One region of the Streptomyces sp. NBC_01497 genome, then DNA from elsewhere that is predicted to be linked to it. Evidence: riboswitches for the same ligand, from Rfam matches in the RefSeq annotation. Region 1 holds a riboswitch; the other holds the start of a gene.
The links. Region 1 has a riboswitch for glycine ahead of gcvT (glycine cleavage system aminomethyltransferase GcvT). Riboswitches for the same ligand answer to the same signal wherever they lie in the genome.
Positions count from the first base shown of each region.

Region 2: linked by a shared signal. The riboswitch ahead of gcvP (aminomethyl-transferring glycine dehydrogenase) and the one ahead of gcvT (glycine cleavage system aminomethyltransferase GcvT) in region 1 are both predicted to bind glycine.

Region 1 is NZ_CP109427.1:2,359,893-2,371,160, reverse strand. Features, by position in the region: gene glyA (serine hydroxymethyltransferase) at 1-1,055, opposite strand, end outside; gene gcvH (glycine cleavage system protein GcvH) at 1,094-1,471, opposite strand; gene gcvT (glycine cleavage system aminomethyltransferase GcvT) at 1,572-2,687, opposite strand; glycine riboswitch at 2,720-2,830, opposite strand; glycine riboswitch at 2,831-2,931, opposite strand; gene OG310_RS10025 (AAA family ATPase) at 3,370-4,116, shown strand; gene OG310_RS10020 (enhanced serine sensitivity protein SseB) at 4,162-4,905, shown strand; gene OG310_RS10015 (enhanced serine sensitivity protein SseB C-terminal domain-containing protein) at 5,030-5,821, shown strand; gene OG310_RS10010 (ABC transporter permease) at 6,229-7,227, shown strand; gene OG310_RS10005 (ABC transporter substrate-binding protein) at 7,272-9,029, shown strand; gene OG310_RS10000 (ABC transporter permease) at 9,148-10,158, shown strand; gene OG310_RS09995 (ABC transporter ATP-binding protein) at 10,155-11,243, shown strand; gene OG310_RS09990 (ABC transporter ATP-binding protein) at 11,240-11,268, shown strand, end outside.
Region 2 is NZ_CP109427.1:6,952,469-6,963,736, forward strand. Features, by position in the region: gene OG310_RS29430 (MerR family transcriptional regulator) at 1-528, shown strand, start outside; gene OG310_RS29435 (DNA polymerase IV) at 673-2,049, shown strand; gene OG310_RS29440 (PRC-barrel domain-containing protein) at 2,510-2,920, opposite strand; glycine riboswitch at 3,091-3,187, shown strand; gene gcvP (aminomethyl-transferring glycine dehydrogenase) at 3,375-6,260, shown strand; gene OG310_RS29450 (DUF5999 family protein) at 6,465-6,671, opposite strand; gene OG310_RS29455 (hypothetical protein) at 7,098-7,727, opposite strand; gene OG310_RS29460 (glutamate--cysteine ligase) at 8,424-9,956, shown strand; gene OG310_RS29465 (CPBP family intramembrane glutamic endopeptidase) at 10,135-10,944, shown strand; gene OG310_RS29470 (NUDIX domain-containing protein) at 11,188-11,268, opposite strand, start outside.

The DNA of each region.
Region 1 (11,268 bases):
GCGTTGCGGTTCACGGTGATGCCGACCTCGTGCAGCCGGTCCTCTGCCTGCTGCCCGTCCAGGGCGGAGTCACGCAGGTCGACGAGGACCAGGTGGACGTCCGTACCACCGGACAGGACCGAGACGCCCGCCTCGACGGCGTCCGGGCGGCCCAGGCGCTCGGCGAGGATGCGCGCGCCGTCCAGCGTGCGCTGCTGGCGCTCCTTGAACTCGTCCGTCGCGGCGATCTTGAACGCGACCGCCTTGCCCGCGATGACGTGCTCCAGCGGCCCGCCCTGCTGGCCGGGGAAGACCGCGGAGTTGATCTTCTTCGCCAGCTCGGCCGTCGAGAGGATCACGCCGCCGCGCGGGCCGCCGAGGGTCTTGTGGGTGGTCGTCGTCACCACGTGCGCGTGCGGCACGGGGTTCGGGTGCAGCCCCGCGGCGACCAGCCCGGCGAAGTGCGCCATGTCGACCATCAGGTACGCGCCGACCTCGTCGGCGATCCGCCGGAACGCGGCGAAGTCCAGCTGGCGGGGGTACGCCGACCAGCCCGCGACGATCAGCTGCGGGCGGGTCTCCTTCGCCAGGCGCTCCACCTCGGCCATGTCGACCTGACCGCTCTCGCCGTCGACGTGGTAGGGCACCACGTTGTACAGCTTGCCGGAGAAGTTGATCTTCATGCCGTGGGTGAGGTGCCCGCCGTGCGCGAGGTTCAGCCCCATGATCGTGTCACCGGGCTTCAGCAGCGCGAACATCGCCGCCGCGTTGGCCTGGGCACCCGAGTGCGGCTGCACGTTCGCGTGCTCCGCGCCGAACAGCGCCTTCACCCGGTCGATGGCGATCTGCTCGATCACGTCGACGTGCTCGCAGCCGCCGTAGTAACGGCGGCCCGGGTAGCCCTCGGCGTACTTGTTGGTGAGGACGGAGCCCTGCGCCTCCATCACGGCGACCGGGGCGAAGTTCTCCGAGGCGATCATCTCCAGCGTCGACTGCTGGCGGTGCAGCTCCGCGTCGACGGCGGCGGCGACGTCCGGGTCGAGCTCGTGCAGCGGGGTGTTCAGGAGCGAAGACAAAGCGGATCAGTCCCTGGTGTCGATTACCGTCAGTGGCGTCAGTTGCCGGCGAACTCGGTGTACTCGTCGGCCGAGAGCAGGTCCCCGGGCTCCTCGGAGACGCGGACCTTGAAGAGCCAGCCGCCCTCGAAGGGCGCCGTGTTGACCAGTGACGGGTCGTCCGCCACGTCCTGGTTGACCGCCGTGACCTCGCCGGTGACCGGCGCGTAGAGATCACTGACCGACTTGGTGGACTCCAGCTCGCCGCAGGTCTCGCCCGCGCTCACCGTGTCCCCGACCTCGGGGAGCTGGACGTAGACGACGTCGCCGAGGGCGTTCGCCGCGAACTCCGTGATGCCGACCGTCGACACGCCGTCCTCGACGGCCGTCAGCCACTCGTGCTCCTTGCTGTAGCGGAGCTGCTGGGGGTTGCTCATGTCCTGAATTCTCCTGTACGCGGACGGGCAGCCGAAACGGGCCCGGTGGGGTGGTGGACGAACGCCGCGGTGCGCGGCGGCCCTGGTGGGAAACGGAGTATCACTTCTCGCGCTTGTAGAACGGCAGGGCCACGACGTCGAACGGCTCGTGGTTGCCGCGGATGTCGACCCCGACGCCCTCGGCGCCGGGCTCCGCGTGCGCGGTGTCCACGTACGCCATGGCGATCGGCTTGCCCAGGGTGGGGGAGGGGGCGCCCGAGGTGACCTCGCCCACGACCGCGTCCCCGGCGACGACCTGGTAGCCCGCGCGCGGCACCCTGCGGCCCCGCGCGATCAGGCCGACCAGCTTGCGGGGCGCCTTCACCGCGGCCAGCTCCGCCGCCGTGGCCAGCGCCATCCGGCCGACGAAGTCGCCTTCCTTCTCGAACTTGACGACCCGGCCGAGGCCCGCGTCGTACGGGGTCAGAGCGGTGGACAGCTCGTTGCCGTACAGCGGCATGCCCGCCTCAAGGCGCAGCGTGTCCCGGCAGGACAGGCCGCACGGGATGAGGCCGGCCTCCCGGCCCGCCCCGGTCAGCGCCTGCCACAGCCCCTCGGCGTGCGCGGGCGCCACGAACAGCTCGAAGCCGTCCTCGCCGGTGTAGCCCGTACGCGCGATCAGGGCGTTCACGCCGGCCACGGTGCCGGGCAGGCCCGCGTAGTACTTGAGGCCGTCGAGGTCCGCGTCGGTCAGACTCTTCAGGATCGCGGCCGAGCGCGGGCCCTGTACGGCCAGCAGCGCGTACGCCTCGCGGTCGTCGCGCACGACGGTGTCGAAGCCGTCCGCGCGCGCGCTCAGCTCGTCCAGCACGACCTGGGCGTTCGACGCGTTCGCCACGACCATGAAGTGCTCGTCGCCGAGGCGGTAGACGATCAGGTCGTCGAGGATCCCGCCGTCCTCGCGGCAGATCATCGTGTAGCGGGCGCGGCCCACGGCCAGCGCGCCGATGTTGCCGACGAGCGCGTAGTCCAGCGCGGCGGCGGCACCGGCACCGGTCAGCGTGATCTCGCCCATGTGGGAGAGGTCGAACAGCCCGGCGGAGGTGCGCACGGCGTTGTGCTCCTCGCGCTCACTGCCGTAGCGCAGCGGCATGTCCCAGCCCGCGAAGTCGGTCATGGTCGCGCCCAGCGCGCGGTGCACGGCGTCGAGCGCGGTGCGGCGGGGTGACGGGCTCATCGGTGGCTCCCAGGGATGAAGGGCGAGGACGGTCCTCCCCATCTGTCATCGGAACCTGAGAGGTTCATCATGACCGCCCAGTCACGGGCCATGATTTGCACCTTGGGTGGGGGCGCGCGTGGCGGCCCGCTTTTCAGATCTGCCTCGCCCACGCGGTATCGGTGCCTGAGAGATTCAAGGGAGGAACTTGCTCCTTCGGCGTCCGGTGCACCCGAGGTGTCCGGAACTCTCCCGCGCGGATTCAAACGGCCGGTATGGAGTTGGCGCGGCCATCATCGCATGCGCGCCCTGTCACGGGAACCTCGGCCGCCATTACCATTTCTTTACCGACTGCGGACGCGGGCACGGCGTGCCCGCGGGACGGGACAGCGGATGACCGTGACAGGGGGCGGCGGCCATGACGGTGCGGGACCAGACGGCGGCGGAACGGGGCAGGGGCGCGGCGCCGGAACCCGAGCCGGCGCGGGAGCGGGACGGGGGCCGGCCGGCGTATCAGGAGGGCCGGGCGGCAGGCGGGGATCGGGAGGCCCGGGCGGTCACTGATGAGGACGGCCGGGCGGGGGAGCCCGGGGAAGGGCCGCGGCGCCCGGCCGGCGGGGATGAACGGGGCGGCGGTCCCGGCACGGGCAGGGGCGCACCGGACGAAGCGGGGAGGTCCGAGCGCGGGGCAGCGCGGAACGCCATCGCCTCGCCGGGGGGCTCGGCCCCGCCCCACGCGCTCCCCGGCCCGAGGACCGGCCCCCCGGCGGGACCGCCGCCAGGACGCCGGGCGTCCGGCGTCCGGGACCGGTCCCCCGTCCAGGAACCGCGGCCGGTCCGGGACGCGTTCCATGTCCGGGACTTACGGGGGCGCTCCGGGACGCCGTCCGGCGGGCTCGTCTTCGCGACCGGGGACCTCGTCGTGATCTCGGGGCTGCCCGGCAGCGGCAAGTCGACCCTGATCCGCCGGGCCACCGGCGGCGGCGTCGACTCCCAGGACGCACGCGAGCGGTGGGCCCGCCGGCTGCCCCTGCTCCCGTACGCCCTCTACCGGCCCGTCGTGCGCCTCGCGCACTACGCCGGCCTGTGGCGGCTGCTGCGCTCCGGGCGCAGCGTCGTCGTCCATGACTGCGGCACCCAGACCTGGGTGCGCCGGTGGCTGGCCCGCGAGGCGCGCGGGCGCGGGCGTGCGCTGCACCTCGTCCTCATCGACGTGCCGCCGGAGGTCGCCCGCGCGGGCCAGCGGGCCCGGGGCAGGGCCGTCTCCCGGTACGCCTTCGCCCGCCACCGCAGGGCGGTGGCGCGGCTCCTCGCGGACGTCGGGTCGGGCCGGCTGCCGGGCTGCCGGTCCGCCGTGCTCCTGGACCGGGAGGCGGTGGGCACCCTCGGAGCCATCGTGTTCGCCGACGGCCCACCCACCGGGCACCCCACGGGCGAGCAGGGCCGTTAAGGTGCTGCCCCGGACCAGTAGGGGCAAGGCGGAGGACTGAGCACAGTGGACACGGCATGGCCGGGCAACGAACTCGAAGAGGTGCTCGCCGCCTCGCTCGGCAGCGAAACGGCGGGCGCCCGGCTCGTCGAGGTACTCGGCCGCAGTGAGGTCTGGGTGCCGTTGCCGGAGGGCGGCGGCCCGGACAGTCAGGGGCTCGACCTGCCGACGGTCGAGATAGGGGGCGGGGCCTACGTCCCGGTCTTCAGCTCGGAGGAGCAGTTCCTGCGGTGCGTCGGCAGCCACATGTCGTTCACCGTCGCGCCCGCCCGCGACCTCGCCCGGGGTCTGCCACCGCAGTTGGGCATCGTGGTCAACCCCGGGGGCGTGGTGGGCATGCCGCTGCCGCCCGTGGCCGTCGCGGAACTCTGCCGTACGGGACGCACCGTGCTGGACGGGCCGGAGGCCGGCGGCAGGGTCCGGCTGTTCGAGCCGGACTGGCAGGACGAGCCGCTGGACTTCCTGACCGCGGCCGCCGCCGAGTTCGAGGCGTCCGGGGTGGTCGCCACCGCCCGCCGGGCGCTCGCGTCCGTCGAGGCGGGCGCGTACCAGTTGTTCGTCGGAGTCCAACTGGTGCCCTGGGAGCCCGCGGACGGCAACGGGGCCCTCGACGCGCTGGGCCGGGCACTCGGCCGCGTGGAGGTCCCCTGGCAGGTCAACCTGCTGCTGCTGGACCTGGCGCAGAACGATCCGGTCGCCGACTGGATGCTCGGCCGGGTCCGCCCCTTCTACCAGCGCGGGCAGGCCTGACGCCACGCCCCGCCGTCAAGCCTGTGTCAGTGGTGCCGCCTAAGCTGGTTTGATGACGGGGGCGCCGGGACCGCGTGCCCGGGGGAGCAGGTCTGATGGCGAGGGTAGAGGGGCGGGGAGCGAAGTGAGCGCGCCAGGCACCGCGGAGGCCGGGCACATCGAGCAGATGCTGCGCCAGGTGACACCGGGCCGTTACGACGCCTACGAGGCGCTGCTGCGCGCTCTCGCCGACGAGACGGCGGGCAGCGTCTGGATGCTGCTGTGGCAGGGCGGACCGGGTTCGCCCTCCGCGCAGTACGGCAACATGCAGGTGGACGGCCACGGTTACGCGCCCTGCGTGACCTCGGCGCAGGAACTCGCGGCCAGCGGCTGGAACCGGTCCCACGAGGTCGTCCAGGGCCGGGACATCGCCCGCTCGCTCTACCCCGACGGCTGGGGCATCTGGCTCAACCCGCACGCCCCCGGCGGTGGCCTCGGGATTCCCTGGCCCGACCTGCGCAGGATCGCCACTGGTCTGGACCGGATGCCCGCGGGGCCGCTCAGGATCACCGAACCGACCTTGCAGATCCCGCAGTTCTACGCGCTGCTCACGCAGAACGCGCACCGCACGCCGGCTGTCAGATCGCTGCGCCGCGCGTGGGTGCAGCCCGCGCTCGGCACCCCGTACCTCGCCGTCGGCCTCGATCTCTACGAGACGGGAGCGGCGGCGGTCGAGTCCGTGCGGACGATGATGCGCCAGTCGGTGAGCGTAGTGCCCGAGGGACTGCCGGTCTCGACGGTGGCGATGTCCGACGACCACGACCCGGTCACGATGTGGCTGCGCGCCAACACCCGCGCGTTCTACGACCGCGAGGCGCACGTGGGCGCGGCTCCCGCCGGCGGCTACGGTTACCCGCCCCCCGCACACCGTTACTGACCGGCCCCGCAGGGACGTTTGTCCGGGCCTCTTCGCCCGTGCGCCGCACCGCTGTTGACCTGGGCGGGGATGTCCCAAAGATCCGCTGAGCAGTACCCAGCGTCCGCATAACGGAACCCTGCGCGATGCATCACGGTTGGGCAACCATTCCCCGTCAGGTCTGGCGGGTGATCCAGGACTCGCAGAAGACTCCCACCAGCACAGGGTCCAAGGACCACAGCGCCCCGAACCTGCGGGAGCGTTCCTCGCGCTGCCCGGACCGGTCCCCGCTCCGGAAACCGCAACGGGCCACATGCATCATGATGATCAGAAGCTGATCAGTGAATCGGCCGCCACAGCGGCGTAGTTCCGCCATGGCGGCGGTCGTGGCCGGACACCATCGGCCGAGAAGAGGGGTCCCCAGCGCAATGACGGCACCAATAGAGACCACCAAGTCTGCTGCGAGCGTGCAGCCGGAGGCGGTGCTCGCGGGCGCCGGGAGCAAGCAGATCGAGGGGCGTTCACTCGGCCGCATCGCGTGGACCCGCCTCAAGCGGGACAAGGTCGCGATGGCCGGCGGTGTCATCGTGGTGCTCCTGGTCCTCGTCGCCATCCTGTCGAAGCCGATCCAGTCCGTGTTCGGCCTCGACCCCGACGCCTTCCACCAGAGCCTGGTCGACCCGGTGCTGCTCGCACCGAAGGGCGGCTTCGGCGGCATCAGCTGGCACCACCCGCTCGGCGTCGAGCCGCAGACGGGCCGTGACATCCTGGCCCGGGTCCTCGACGGCTCCTGGGTGTCGCTGCTGGTCGCGGGCGGCGCGACGCTGCTGTCCGTGGTGATCGGCGTGATCATGGGTGTCGTCGCCGGCTTCTACGGCGGCTGGGTGGACTCCACCATCAGCCGGGTCATGGACACGTTCCTGGCCTTCCCGCTGCTGCTGTTCGCGATCTCCATCTCCGCCACGCTGCAGGGCAAGGCGTTCGGGCTGAGCGGTCTGACCCTCAGGATCGCCGTGCTGATCTTCGTGATCGGATTCTTCAACTGGCCGTACATGGGACGCATCGTGCGGGCGCAGACGCTGTCGCTGAGGGAGCGCGAGTTCGTCGAGGCGGCCCGATCGCTGGGTGCCAGAGGCGCGTTCATCCTGTTCAGGGAGCTGCTGCCCAACCTGGTGGCGCCGATCCTGGTCTACGCGACCCTGCTCATCCCCACCAACATCCTGTTCGAGGCATCCCTCAGCTACCTGGGCGTCGGCATCGAACCGCCGCAGTCCTCCTGGGGCGGCATGCTGAACCAGGCCACCGACCTGTACCAGGTCGACCCGATGTTCATGGTCATCCCCGGTGTAGCGATCTTCATCACCGTTCTGGCCTTCAATCTGCTGGGGGACGGGCTGCGCGACGCACTCGACCCCCGTGGCAAGTAAGAGCGGCCGTGCCGCACCGGACTACTGGGGGGGAACTCCTCACGATGAACAAGAGAAAGACGGTCGCGACCATCTCAGCGCTGCTGGCGCTGGGACTGGGCGCCTCGGCCTGCGGGGGCGGCGGCTCCAGCGACAACAGCAACAGCGGTGGTACCGGCAAGGCCGACGCGGCGATCAACGGCGTGGCCAACCCGACGTCCAAGAAGGGCGGGACGGTGACGGCGGAGATCTCCAACGCCCCCGACTCGCTCGACCCGGGCAACACGTACTACGGCTGGGTGCAGAACTTCTCCCGCCTCTACGCGCGTACGCTCATGACCTTCAAGCCCGTCCCGGGCAAGGCCAACCTGCAGGTCGTGCCCGACCTCGCGACGGGCCCCGGCACCGGCAGCGCCGACGCCAAGACCTGGACATACCACATCCGCAAGGGTGTGAAGTTCCAGGACGGCACGGAGATCACGTCGAAGGACGTCAAGTACGCCATCGAGCGCAGCAACTTCGCGCCCGAGGCCCTGTCCAACGGCCCGACGTACTTCAAGACGTACCTCGACGCCGACGGCGGCTACAAGGGTCCCTACAAGGACAAGTCGCCCGACGGCCTGAAGTCGATCGAGACGCCCGACGCCTCGACGATCGTCTTCCACCTGAGCAAGCCGTTCGCCGACATGAACTACCTGGCGACGTTCTCGCAGACCGCGCCGGTGGAGCAGAAGCTCGACAAGGGCGCCTCGTACCAGCAGGCGATCCAGTCGTCCGGCCCCTACAAGTTCTCGTCCTTCAACGAGAGCACGGGCGCGACCTTCGTGCGAAACCCCGAGTGGGACCCGAAGAGCGACCCGATCCGCAAGGCCCAGCCGGACAAGATCGTCCTCAAGTACAACGTCAACCAGACGACGATCGACGAGCACCTGATCAACGACGACACCACCGTCGACATCCAGGGCACCGGCGTCGCCTCGAAGACCCAGCCCAAGCTCCTGGTCAACCCCAAGGAGAAGGCGCAGACGGACAACCCGTACGCCGGCGCCGAGCAGTTCCTGGCGCTGGACAACAAGGTCAAGCCGTTCGACAACGTCAACTGCCGCATCGCCGTGCAGTACGCGACCGACAAGGCCGGCATGGTCGACGCCGTCGGTGGCTCGGTCAAGGGTGTTCCGGCCACGACCGTCATCCCGCCGACCGTCGCCGGGTACAACAAGTTCGACCTGTACCCGAGCGCCGGCAACAAGGGTGACGTCGCCAAGGCCAAGCAGTACCTGGCCAAGTGCGGCAAGCCGAACGGCTTCTCCACCACGCTGACCGCGCGCTCCGACCGTCCCGACGAGGTCCAGGCCGCGACCCAGCTGCAGGAGTCGCTGAAGAAGGTCGGTATCACGGCCAACATCAAGACCTTCCCCAGCGGCAAGTACTTCACGGACTTCGCCGGTGTCCCGGACTGGGTCCACAAGAACAACGCCGGAATGATGATGATGGCGTGGGGTGCCGACTGGCCGACCGGCTACGGCTACCTCGACCAGATCTCCGACGGCCGGGCCATCAAGCCCTCCGGCGGCACGAACCTCGAAGAGCTCAACGACCCGGCGATCAACGCCGAGTTCGACAAGGCCATCGCGACGGTCGACAACACCGCGCGTAACGCCGAGTGGGGCAAGATCGACCAGATGATCATGAAGCAGGGCTCGATCGTCCCGCTCTTCTACAAGAAGAACCTCCTCTACCGTCCGACGTCGGCGGCGAACGTCCAGGTGACCGCCGCGTACCTCGGTATGTACGACTACACGACCCTGACCTCGACCAAGTAGGAGTCCCCTCCGGGGAGTCACCGCTCCCCGGAGGCTCCGAAGCTTTCCCTGAAAGGCAGGTGAAGGCGTCGGCCCGGCCGGGCCCCACCCGGTCCGGCCGGTCCGACGCCGCACGGCTGTGGCTGCGTACATCATCCGACGCGTCTTCGCCGCGGTATTGCTGCTGCTGGTGGTCAGCGCAGTCACCTTCGCGATCTTCTATCTCCTTCCCCGTGCTGCCGGGCAGACCATCCAGTCGATGGCCGCCCAGTACGTCGGCAAGAGCCCCGACCCCTCGGTCATCAAGGCCGTCATCAAGAACCTGGGGCTCGACGAGCCGATCTACGAGCAGTACTGGCACTTCATCAAGGGCCTCGTGGCCGGTGCCGACTACAAGTTCGGTCCCGACGCGGCGCACTGCTCCGCGCCCTGCTTCGGATACTCCTTCAAGACCCACACGGCCGTGTGGCCGCAGATTGAGCAGCGCGCCCCGATCACCTTCTCCCTGGCGATCGGTGCCGCGGTCATCTGGCTGGTCACCGGCGTCGCGACCGGCATCCTGTCCGCGCTCAAGCGCGGCTCGATCTGGGACCGCCTCGCCATGGGCATCTCGCTCATGGGTGTCTCGCTGCCGATGTTCTTCACCGGTCTGGTGCTGCTGGCGCTGTTCAGCTTCAACTGGCTCCAGATATGGAACGTGCACTACGTGCCGTTCACGCAGAACCCCGGTGAGTGGGCCTGGAACCTGATCCTGCCGTGGGTCTCCCTGGCGTTCCTCTACTCGGCTCTCTACGCGCGGCTCACCCGAGCCGGGATGCTGGAGACCATGAGTGAGGACTACATCAGGACCGCGCGCGCCAAGGGCCTGGTGGAGCGGAAGGTCGTCATCAGACACGGCCTGCGTTCCGCGCTCACCCCGCTCATCACCATCTTCGGCATGGACTTCGCGCTGCTGCTCGGCGGCGCCGTCATCACCGAGTCGGTGTTCTCCTTCCAGGGACTCGGGGCGTACGCCATCCAGGGCGTCACCGGCAACGACCTGCCGATCGTCATGGGCGTGACCCTGCTGACCGCCTTCTTCATCGTTGTCTGCAATCTGCTGGTGGACCTCGTGTACGCCGCGATCGACCCCCGGGTGAGGCTCTCATGAGCGACACGCACAAGGACGCCGCCCAGACGGCCGAGAAGGCCCCAGCCGTGGCGGCCACCGGGGAGTCGGAGTTCCTCTCGGTACGCGACCTGAAGATCCACTTCGACACCGACGACGGCCTCGTGAAGTCCGTCGACGGTGTGAGCTTCGACCTCAAGGCCGGCGAGACCCTCGGCATCGTCGGCGAGTCCGGCTCCGGGAAGTCCGTCACCTCCCTCGGCATCATGGGGCTGCACACCTCCGACCGGGCCCGGATCTCCGGTGAGATCTGGCTCGACGGGGAGGAGCTGATCGCTGCCGACAAGCAGCGCGTGCGGGAACTGCGCGGCCAGAAGATGGCCATGATCTTCCAGGACCCGCTCTCCGCGCTGCACCCGTACTACTCGGTCGGCGCGCAGATCGTGGAGGCGTACCGCGTCCACAACAACGTCGACAAGAAGGCCGCGAAGAAGCGGGCGATCGAGATGCTCGACCGGGTCGGCATCCCCGAGCCGGCCCGGCGTTTCAGCGACTACCCGCACCAGTTCTCCGGCGGTATGCGCCAGCGCGCCATGATCGCGATGGCGCTGGTCAACAACCCGCAGCTGCTCATCGCGGACGAGCCGACGACCGCCCTGGACGTGACCGTCCAGGCGCAGATCCTCGACCTGATCCGCGACCTGCAGAAGGAGTTCGGGTCCGCGGTCGTCATCATCACCCACGACCTCGGCGTCGTCGCCGAGATCGCGGACCGGCTGCTCGTGATGTACGCGGGCCGGTGCATCGAGCGCGGCACGTCGGAAAAGGTCTTCGAGAGTCCCCAGCACCCCTACACGTGGGGCCTGCTGGGGTCGATGCCGCGCATCGACCGCGAGCAGACCGACCGGCTCGTGCCGGTCAAGGGATCGCCGCCCAGCCTGATCAACGTCCCGTCCGGCTGCGCCTTCCATCCCCGCTGCCCGTACGCCGACATACCGAAGGACAACATCACCCGCACCGAGCGGCCGGAGCTCATGGCGGCCGGCGGCGACCACTTCTCCGCGTGCCACATGACACCCGAGCAGCGCGAGAAGATCTGGATCGAAGAGATTGCGCCGAAGCTGTGAGTGAACCGACGAAGCAGGCAACGAA
Region 2 (11,268 bases), 4.6 Mb from region 1:
CGGCTTCACGGCAGTTCGGTCGATCCCACCCACGAGAGTGTCGGGTACCGGGGACCTACGGCCTGTGCGGCGGCGGGAATCACTTACCGCCAATTGGACTACTGGGCGCGTACGGGGCTCGTCGAGCCGAGTGTGCGGCCCGCCTACGGCTCCGGCACGCAGCGGCTCTACGGCTTCCGCGATGTCGTGGTGCTCAAGATCGTCAAGAGGTTCCTGGACACCGGAGTGGCCCTGCAGAACATCCGGGCCGCCGTCCAGCACCTGCGCGACCGCGGCTTCCAGGACCTCGACCGGATGACGCTGATGTGCGACGGCGCGACCGTCCACGAGTGCACGTCCCCAGACGAGGTCGTCTCGCTGCTCCAGTGCGGCCAGGGCGTCTTCGGGATCGCCGTCGGCGTGGTCTGGCGGGACGTCGAGGCGGCGCTCTCCCAGCTGCACGGGGAGCGCGTCGACACCGGTGAGACGCTGATCGGCAACAACCCGGCGGACGAGCTCGCGCGCAGGCGCCGCGACCGCGCCGTCTGAACCCCGAGAGACGGCGTCCGCCGGGCTCCGGCCCGGCGGACGCCGGCCTCTCCCGGGGCGGCCCGGGCGGCACGCTCGCCGGGTGACACGCGCTCCGCGCCCGCGAGGGCGCCGTTGTCAGACCTCTGCGGCAGCATCGAGGTCATGAGACCCGCGCCGACGATCCTCCACCTGGACATGGACGCGTTCTATGCCTCGGTGGAGCAGGCGTCCAAGCCGAGCCTGCGGGGCAAGCCCGTGGTGGTCGGCGGCCTGGGGCCGCGCGGGGTCGTCGCGACCGCCTCCTACGAGGCCCGGCGGTTCGGTGTCCACTCGGCGATGCCGATGGCGCAGGCCAGGCGGCTCGCGCCGAACGCCGCGTACCTGGTGCCGCGCTTCTCCTTGTACCGGACGATCAGCGGGCAGGTGATGGAGCTGCTGGGGCGGCTCTCACCGCTCGTCGAGCCGCTGAGTCTGGATGAGGCCTTCGTGGATCTGGAAGCCGGCGGTACGGCCAGTGACAGCGCCTCGGCGCGCGCCACGGGCGAGCGGCTGCGTGCCGACATCCTGGCGGTGACCGGCCTGCGGGGGTCCGTGGGCCTCGCGGGTTCCAAGATGCTCGCGAAGATCGGCTCGGAGGAGGCCAAGCCCGACGGGCTGGTGCTGATAGAGCCGGGCACCGAGCGCGATCTGCTGGCGCCGATGTCCGTGCGGACGCTGCCCGGCGTGGGCCCGGCCACGGGTGACCATCTGCGGCGGGCCGGCATGACGACCGTCGCGCACCTCGCGGAGGCGGGCGAGGACGAACTCGTACGCCTGGTCGGCAGGGCGCACGGCCTGTCGCTGTACCGGATGGCGCTCGGCCTCGACGAGCGGCCCGTGGTCTCCGACCGGGACGCCAAGTCCGTCTCCGTGGAGGACACCTTCGACGTGGACCTGCACGACCGGGTCCGGGTGCGGGCCGAGGTGGACCGGCTGGCGGAGCGGTGCGTGCGCAGGCTGCGCGAGGCCGGCAGGTCGGGGCGGACGGTGGTGCTCAAGGTGCGCAGGTACGACTTCTCGACGCTGACGCGCTCGGAGACGCTGCGCGGTCCCACCGACGACGTGAGCGTGGTGCGGGAGGCGGCGGGGCGGCTGCTGGAGGGGGTGAACACCACGGGCGGCGTCCGGCTGCTGGGGGTGGGCGTGACGGCGCTCGCGGACTTCACCCAGGAGGACCTCTTCGCGCAGGCCGCCGCGGGAGCGGTGGAGACGCCGCTCCCGCTGCCCGACGAGCCGACCGTGGCCCCGGAGCGGGTGCCGCTGCCGGTGACCGCTGTTCCGGCACCGGAGACGTCACGGGCCGAGCGGCGCTTCCCGGCGGGTCACGACGTGCGGCACGCCGTGCACGGGCCCGGCTGGGTGCAGGGGAGCGGGGCGCGGCGCGTCACGGTGCGCTTCGAGCAGCCGGGCTCGGCCGTGGGCCGCGTCCGCACCTTCTGGCTGGACGATCCGGACCTGGAGCCGTCGGACCCGCTGCCGCTGGTGTCCGACGACACATAGGCCGGGGGCGTTCCCCGCGTCCGCGACGTCGGGCGCGCCCCTGTCGGGTCTGGGGGCTCGCGGACGCGAAGGGGCTTTCCCCGGTGCTCGACGGCCGGGGGGCGTTCCCCGCGTACGCGACGTCGGGCGGGGGCTGTGCCGGGTCTGCGGGGCTCGCGGACGCGAAAGCGGACTTCCCCCGCTGCTCGACGCGCCCGCAAGGAGGCGTGTGACGGCTCTGTGGAGGCCCTGAGGCCCCGCGAAGACGCCCGGGGGTCCGGAACGCCGGGCAGGCGGGTGGCAAGCGCTCCTGGGCCGTCCGAGGGCCGGGCCGTCCGAGCGCCGGGCCGCTCCCGATCCGGGCGCCGGGCTGTTCCCGGTCCGAGCGCCGGGCCGCTCCCGATCCGGGCGCGGTCCGCGAACGGCCGGCGGGGCCGTCCGTCGTGGCCGGGATGGACGGCGGTGGTTCGGTGGCGCCGGCTCAGTCGTCCTGGCCCGCGACCTTGCCGAAGTCGCGTTCCCGGTCCTTCTCGGAGAGCGACGCCGCGTCCTCGGGCGACTCGGCGGCGGGGATCTCCAGGCCGTAGTGGTGGTAGAGCTGGAGCTCCTGTTCCGGGGAGAGGTGGCGGCCCACCCCGAAGTCCGGCGCGTCCTTGATCAGGGAGCGCTCGAACGGGATCCGGAGGGTGTCGTCGACCAGGGTGCTGGGTTCCAGCGGGACGAACGCGTCCCTGCTGAACAGGCCCGTGCGGACGGCCGCCCACTCGGGCACACCGGTCGCGTCGTCCAGGTACACCTCGTCGACCGTACCGATCTTGTGCCCCTCGCGGTCGAACGCCTTGCGGCCGATCAGGCTGCGCGGATCGATGTCTGTCTCCACGGTCCCTCCAATGAGTCGCAACCGGTGGTAAATACTACAAAAGGGCACTCCGGGGTGTGCGTCCACTCGGGGTTCCTGGGTAGGGACCCCAGGGCTCCGGGCCGCAGGGCCCCGCGGCGGACCTGGGCGGGGCGGCCGGAAAGTGGACCTCAAGGCTCCGCTGGTAGGCTGGCCGTGGCTACTGACCCCGCGCGGGAGAGTCCTCCGGCAGCCCGCCGGAGGCGCCGAAGGAGCAAATCCTCCCCGGAATCTCTCAGGCCCCCGTACCGCGCGGACGAGGTCACTCTGGAAAGCAGGACGGACGTCGACGGCTTCCGCCCTCACCGACGGTGAAAACCGGCGCGCGGCACATGCCCGCGAGCCGGTGAAGCTCTCAGGTCGTATGACAGAGGGGGAGGCCGTCCGGGTAGCACTCATTGCCGAGTGACGCCCCACGCAGGTCGCGTCGACCAGGAGGCCTCCGCACATGACCGCCCACCGCATGACGCTCGCACAGCTGGAGCGCGGCATTCCCTTCGAGCACCGCCACATCGGACCCGACGCGGCGGCGCAGGCCAAGATGCTCGCCCAGGTCGGCTACGGCTCGCTGGACGAGCTGACGGCCGCCGCCGTCCCCGACGTGATCAAGAGCGCCGAGGCGCTCAACCTGCCGGAGGCCCGCACCGAGGCGGAGGTGCTCGCGGAACTGCGCTCGCTCGCCGACCGCAACCAGGTGCTCGCGCCGATGATCGGCCTCGGCTACTACGGCACCTACACACCGCCGGTGATCCTGCGCAACGTGATGGAGAACCCGGCCTGGTACACCGCGTACACGCCGTACCAGCCGGAGATCTCGCAGGGCCGCCTGGAGGCCCTGCTGAACTTCCAGACCGTCGTCGCGGACCTGACGGGGCTGCCCACCTCCGGCGCCTCGCTGCTCGACGAGGGCACGGCCGCAGCCGAGGCCATGGCGATGGCGCGGCGCGTGGGCAAGGTCAAGGAGGGCGTCTTCCTGGTCGACGCCGACACCCTGCCGCAGACCGTCGCGGTCATCCGCACCCGCGCGGAGCCGACCGGGGTCGAGGTCGTCGTCGCGGACCTCGCGGACGGCATCCCCGCCGACGTCGCCGAGCGCGGTGTCTTCGGTGTGCTGCTGCAGTACCCGGGCGCCTCCGGCGCGGTGCGCGACCTGCGCCCCGTCGTCGAGCGGGCCCACGAACTCGGCGCGATCGTCACCGTCGCGGCCGACCTGCTGGCCCTCACACTGCTCACCCCGCCCGGCGAGCTGGGCGCGGACATCGCGGTGGGCACCACCCAGCGCTTCGGCGTCCCGATGGGCTTCGGCGGCCCGCACGCCGGTTACATGGCGGTCCGGGAGAAGTTCGCCCGCAGCCTGCCGGGCCGGCTGGTCGGCGTCTCCGTGGACGCCGACGGCAACAAGGCGTACCGCCTCGCCCTGCAGACCCGCGAGCAGCACATCCGGCGCGAGAAGGCGACCAGCAACATCTGCACCGCGCAGGTGCTGCTCGCCGTCATGGCCGGCATGTACGCCGTCTACCACGGTCCGGACGGTCTGCGGGACATCGCGCGGCGCACCCACCGGTACGCGACGCTCCTCGCGGCGGGCCTGAGCGCCGGCGGTGTGGAGATCACCGAGGACGCGTACTTCGACACCCTCACGCTCCGCGTGCCGGCCCGGGCCGCCGAGGTCGTCGCGGCCGCGAGGGAGGGCGGGGTCAACCTGCGCCTGGTCGACGCGGACCACGTCTCCGTCGCCTGCGACGAGACCACGGGGCGTGCCCAGCTCACCGCCGTCTGGGCGGCGTTCGGTGTGCAGGGCGACGTCGAGGCGCTCGACGCGGCCGCGACCGAGGCGCTGCCCGCGTCCCTGCTGCGAAGCGACGACTACCTGACGCACCCGGTCTTCCACAGCCACCGTTCCGAGACGTCGATGCTCCGCTACCTGCGGCGCCTGTCCGACCGGGACTACGCGCTCGACCGCGGCATGATCCCGCTCGGCTCCTGCACGATGAAGCTGAACGGCACCACCGAGATGGAGCCGGTCACCTGGCCGGAGTTCGGCGCGCTGCACCCGTTCGCGCCCGCCGAGCAGGCGCAGGGCTACCTCACCCTCATCCGTGAGCTGGAGGAGCGCCTCGCCGAGGTCACCGGCTACGACGCCGTCTCCCTGCAGCCCAACGCCGGTTCGCAGGGCGAACTCGCGGGTCTCCTCGCCGTACGCGCGTACCACCGTGCCAACGGCGACACCGGCCGTACGGTCTGCCTGATCCCGTCCTCCGCGCACGGCACCAACGCGGCCAGCGCCGTGATGGCGGGCATGAACGTCGTCGTGGTGAAGACCAGCGACTCCGGTGACGTCGACGTCGACGACCTGCACGCGAAGATCGATCGGTACGGTTCCGAGCTGGCCGTCCTCATGGTCACCTACCCGTCCACGCACGGTGTCTTCGAGGAGCAGATCGGCGACATCTGCGCGGCCGTGCACGACGCGGGCGGCCAGGTCTACGTGGACGGCGCCAACCTCAACGCGCTGGTGGGCCTCGCGAAGCCGGGCCGCTTCGGCTCGGATGTGTCGCACCTGAACCTGCACAAGACGTTCTGCATCCCGCATGGCGGCGGTGGCCCGGGCGTCGGCCCGATCGGTGTGCGCGCGCACCTCGCTCCGTACCTGCCGAACCACCCCCTGCAGCCGGCCGCGGGTCCCGAGACGGGCGTCGGCCCGATCTCGGCGGCGCCCTGGGGCTCGGCGGGGATACTGCCGATCTCCTGGGCGTACGTGCGGCTGATGGGCGGCGAGGGTCTCGCCCGCGCCACCCAGGTCGCGGTGCTCGCGGCGAACTACATCGCCAAGCGTCTGGAGCCGCACTTCCCGGTGCTGTACACCGGACCGGCCGGCCTGGTGGCGCACGAGTGCATCGTCGACCTGCGGCCGCTGACCAAGGCGACCGGCGTCTCGGTCGACGACATCGCCAAGCGCCTGATCGACTACGGCTTCCACGCGCCGACCATGTCGTTCCCGGTTGCCGGAACGCTGATGATCGAGCCGACGGAGAGCGAGGATCTGACCGAACTCGACCGGTTCTGCGAGGCGATGATCGCGATCCGTGCCGAGATCGAGAAGGTCGGCTCCGGCGAGTGGGCCGCCGACGACAACCCGCTGCGCAACGCGCCGCACACCGCCGCCGCACTCGGTGGCGAGTGGACCCACCCGTACAGCCGTGACGTGGCGGTCTTTCCGCCCGGGGTCTCGGTAGCCGACAAGTACTGGCCGCCGGTGCGGCGCATCGACGGCGCGTTCGGGGACCGCAACCTGGTCTGCTCCTGCCCGCCGCTGGACGCGTACGAGCACTGACGGACGTCGAAGGCCCGCGGGCGGCGGCGTCCGCCGCTCGCGGGCACAGGGCCTGATGCCCTGCGAGCGGGAGTAAGGCGTGCCCGTACGGCACCGGAGCGGGCAGCCCGCCACAGCGACACCGAGGGGCCGGTCAGGAGCGCATGCTCCGGACCGGCCCCTCGCTCATGCGCCCGGCGCCTCGGCCGCAGGAGCGCCGCCGCGTCACGCCGCCGCTGCCACCTGGTCGGCCCGGAGCGGCCGGTGCGGGGCGATGATCTGCCCGTCGGGCAGCAGTTCACCGGTGTCCTCGAACAGGACGACGCCGTTGCAGAGCAGACTCCAGCCCTGCTCGGGACGGCTCACCATCGGATGGGCCGCCTCGCGGTCGGCGGAGTCGGCGCTCGGACAGGCTGGCTGGTGCTGGCACATGGGCGGGTTCTTTCGCTGCGTGGTGGGGACTGACGTACTCCGGGCCTTCGTGTCCTGGCTTCTCGTGCGTGGCTGATCGCCGTGCGGCTGATCGCTGTGCGGAGGACGCGTACCGTCCGGTGCCGCGCGCTGTGCGGGATACATGACCGCCCCGTCTCTGTTGTCCGGACCCAGTGTCGTCCCGCGCGAAGTGATCCACGGGGATTTCACGGCAGCACGGTGTCGTGGGCCAGGACGCCATCACCCGGTCGGCCGGTTCTGCTCAACTTAGCGGTCCTTGATGACCGTTGGCGAACCGTGACCGGAGCGTTCGATGAACCGCACGAGGGCCGTCGGCGCGTACGCCGTCCCGGCCCTCGTCCCGAACACGCGAAGCGCCCCGCGGCCGGGAGGCCGCGGGGCGCTGGGGGGCCGCTGCGCCGCAGGTCAGACGGGGGTACGTAGAAGAGGCGCGGGTGCGAGAGGTGCGGGAGCGAGCCGCAGACCGATCACGGGAAGCAGTTCCGCCGCACGGTGCGGCCGGTGCGCCGCGAAGCCGGGAGGCGCCGGCGCGAGAGGCACCAGCAGGTCGCCCGGGGCCACGGCGCCGGTGGCCGGGTCGGCGTCCGTGTCCTGGTGCAGCCACAGCGTCAGCATGTACAGCCCCGGTACGGAGAGCAGGCGTGGCTGGTAGGCGGTGTGCAGCACCTCGGCCTGGCGCAGAGCCCGCTCCGTCGCCGTCACGTACGGACCCTCGAAGAACCGGGAGAAGGCCCAGCCGTCGGCGGTGAGCATCGTGTCGGCGGCGGCCACCATGCGCTCCCCGGCGCTGATGGTGAACCGCCATCCCGTCAGCCGCGTGTGGGGAGCGGCCTCGGCCCCGTCGAGCAGCGCCGGTGCGGCGAGCACCTCGGGGGCGTCGAGTACATGGAGCGGAAGGGGGAGTTCAGGGCTCAGCGGTCCTTGCGCGGACCGCAGAGCCGGGGTCGGGGCCTCTCGAACGGCGGTGGGGGAGCCGAGAGCGGTCAAAACGCTGCGCAGGGCGGGTGCGGGTACTGGAGGGACATGCAGCGGCATGGTGGATTGCCTCTCGCTCAGGAGACAGGGTGCAGCGCGGGTGCGAAGGGAGGTGCGGACAACTCTGTCGGCGTGCGGGCTCGGAAACGTGATCCGGGGCCTGGGCCTTGCGCCCGCTTTCCACCTCGTCCGCGAAGTTTATACGACCCGTGTTCACACGATGTTTCTTCTAGCTGTCGCGACGATTGCGGACAAGCCACTATTCAGCCGGATTTCGGCGGTGATTTGCTGGACGCATTGTGAACGGGTGGCATCCGGCCTGCGGTGATCCCGCTCAGTCGGACGGCCGAAACCTGTCCGGCATTTTCGCCGGTCATTGCGTACCCTGCGGCACGGACGTGCTCGCTCGGTATGCCACGGGCACATGCTCGCGCGGCAGCCGCGTACCGGTGCCCGACCTGGCCCGTGCCGGGGAAAGGACGACCCTTCGCCGACCGGTGCATGCCTATGCTACTGAACCCGAGGCTATGCCAGAAGGGCGCGTCCCGGAGGTGCCCGGCGAATGTGACGCCAGAACCTGCCCGGGGAACGCGTGAGCCGGATATGAGTCACGTATGTGCCGTGCGTGCGTGTCCGGGGACAGTCTAGCCGCGGGCGGGGGTCCGGGGGAGGACGTTAGGGATCAACGCGCGGGGGCATTATCGAGCGAGACACGCGCACTGTTGTGGGGCCGTCAACGCCGAGGAGGACACGTCGATGGGTGAGAAGGTCGACGCGGGGGGCTTTGACCTGGCCGGCCGCGAGCAGTACCGGAAGAGGCTCCGGCAGTGCCTCTCGGTGCTCGGGAAGCTGCTCGCGGAGAAGCGGTTCGACAAGCCCAGGAATCTGATCGGGCTGGAGATCGAACTCAATCTCGCGGGGTCCGACGGCCTGCCCCGCATGATGAACAACGAGGTGCTCAGCCGCATCGCGAGCCACGATTTCCAGACCGAGCTCGGCATGTTCAACCTCGAAGTGAATATCGCGCCGCACCGTCTGAACGGACGGGTCTTCGACCAGCTCGCCGAGGAACTGCGCGCGGGCCTCGGATATGCGCACCGCAAAGCGGAAGAGGTCGACGCCGGGATCGTGATGATCGGAATTCTCCCGACGCTCGCCCACCACGACGTCGGATCGGGAAGCCTCTCCGCCGTCGACCGCTACACCCTTCTCAACGACCAGATGAGGGACGCGCGCGGAGAGGACTTCCTCCTCGACATCGAGGGGGCCGAACGGCTGGTCGCGACCTCCCCGTCGATCACACCGGAGGCCGCCTGCACCTCCGTCCAGCTGCATCTGCAGGTGACGCAGGAGCGGTTCGCCGACGTCTGGAACGCGGCGCAGGCGGTGGCGGCGGTGCAGATCGCGCTCGGGGCCAACGCGCCGTTCCTGTTCGGCAAGGAGCTCTGGCACGAATCACGGCCGCCCCTGTTCGAGCAGGCCACCGACGTACGGCCGCCCGAACTGCGGGTCCAGGGCGTCCGTCCGAGGACCTGGTTCGGCGAGCGCTGGATCGACTCGCCCTACGACCTCTTCGCGGAGAACCTGCGCTACTTCCTGCCCCTGCTGCCGATCATGTCCGACGAGGATCCCCAGAAGGTACTGGACGACGGGGGCGTGCCCGCCCTGCAGGAGCTGTCCCTGCACAACGGCACCATCTACCGCTGGAACCGCCCGGTGTACGAGGTCGCCGAGGGCGTGCCCCACCTGCGGGTGGAGAACCGGGTGCTGCCCGCGGGGCCGACCGTGACCGACGTCATCGCCAACGCCGCGTTCTACTACGGGCTTGTGCGCGCCCTCGCCGAGGACAGCCATCCGCTGTGGCACCGCATGCCCTTCTCCGTCGCGGCGGAGAACTTCGACACGGCCTGCCGGCACGGCATCGAGGCAGAACTGCGCTGGCCCCGGCACGGCAGGTCGTCCGGGCTCGCCACCCGGCCCGCCGTGGATCTCGTACGTGACGAGCTGCTGCCGCTCGCGGCGGCCGGACTCGACGCGTGGAACATCGAACCGGCCGACCGGGACCTGTACCTCGGGGTGATCGAGGAGCGCTGCAAGCGGCGGACGAACGGGGCAGCGTGGCAGATCGGCACGTTCCACCGGGCGCTGGACGCGGGCCTCGAACGGGACGCCGCCTTCGCCGCGACGACCCGCAGGTACAGCGAACTGATGCACCACGGCAGCCCGGTGCACACCTGGCCCGTCGGCTTTCCGGGGCCCGGGGAGTCAGGGCGGCTGCCCACCCGGTAACAGCCGCGGCGCGGTAGCGGGCGGTGCGGGCGGGGGGCGACGTGCGGTGGGCGGCGAACGGCCGCGACGGCCCGGGGCCGCCGCGGCCGGGTCGCGGGAGGGGTTGCACAGCCGCCGGGCGTAACTTGTGCACGTCGGCCGCGCGCGCCGGCTGTGACACGTACCCGTGGAGGCCGGTGTGCAGGTGGAGGCAGGGCCCGTGACCGATTCCCGCCCCGGACAGACGCCTGGGGACCTGACCCGCGGAGCGCTGCGGACCGAGACCCTGATCGTGCTCGCCTTGTCCCTCGGGGCGAGCGGTGTGTCCGCACTCATCAGCTTCGTCGGCTCTGTCACCAAGGGCGGTTCGCTCAAGAGCCAGGCCGCCAACCTGAACGCGTCGGCCGCGCCCGGCCGGCCGTGGCTCGATCTGACCTGGCAGCTGTTCGACATCGCCACCGCCCTCGTGCCCGTGGTGCTCGTCGCGTATCTGCTGTTCCGGGAGGGCAGCAGCCTGCGCGCGATCGGCTTCGACCGGCGCAGACCCCTCTTCGACCTCGGCTGGGGCGCGGCGATCGCGGCGTGCGTGGGCGGCATCGGCATCGTCTTCTACCTGTTCGCGCAGGGTTCGGGCGCCAATCTGACGGTGGTGCCCGAGTCGCTGCCCGACGTCTGGTGGAAGTTCCCTGTCCTCGTGGTGTCCGCGGTGCAGAACGCGATCCTCGAAGAGGTCGTCGTGGTCGGCTACCTGCTGCGGCGGCTCGACCGGCTGGGCTGGACCCCGCTCGCCGCCCTCGCCGGCAGCGCCCTGCTGCGCGGCTCCTACCACCTGTACCAAGGCCTCGGCGGCTTCGTCGGCAACATGGTCATGGGCATCGTGTTCGTGCTCCTGTACCGCAGGTGGGGGCGGGTCGGGCCGCTGGTCGTCGCGCACTCCCTGATGGACATCGGTGCCTTCGTCGGGTACGCGCTGCTCGCCGGACACGTCAGCTGGCTGCCCACGCTCTGACGGTCCGCGCGGAATACCACGCGCCGGGCGCCGCCCGGGCGGTCCGGGCAGCGTCGCGCCGTCGATCGCGGTGACTGCCGAGGGGCGGGCGCGGGGCGGTGCGGAGCCGTACGCGCGAAGCCGAGCCCCCGACCCGCCAAGGCGCGGGGAACCGGGCGTTCGGGGCGTACCGCCGGACCCGGTGCTCCCGCCGGGCCGGGACCGCGCCGGCCACGCGATCCGGCGCGTCGGCCGGCCTCGTCGCTACGGGCGAATCGGGGCGGCCCAGCGGGCGTCCGGGGCGAGGGCGGCGAGGATCGCGGGCAGGCCCGGCGGTTCGACCCG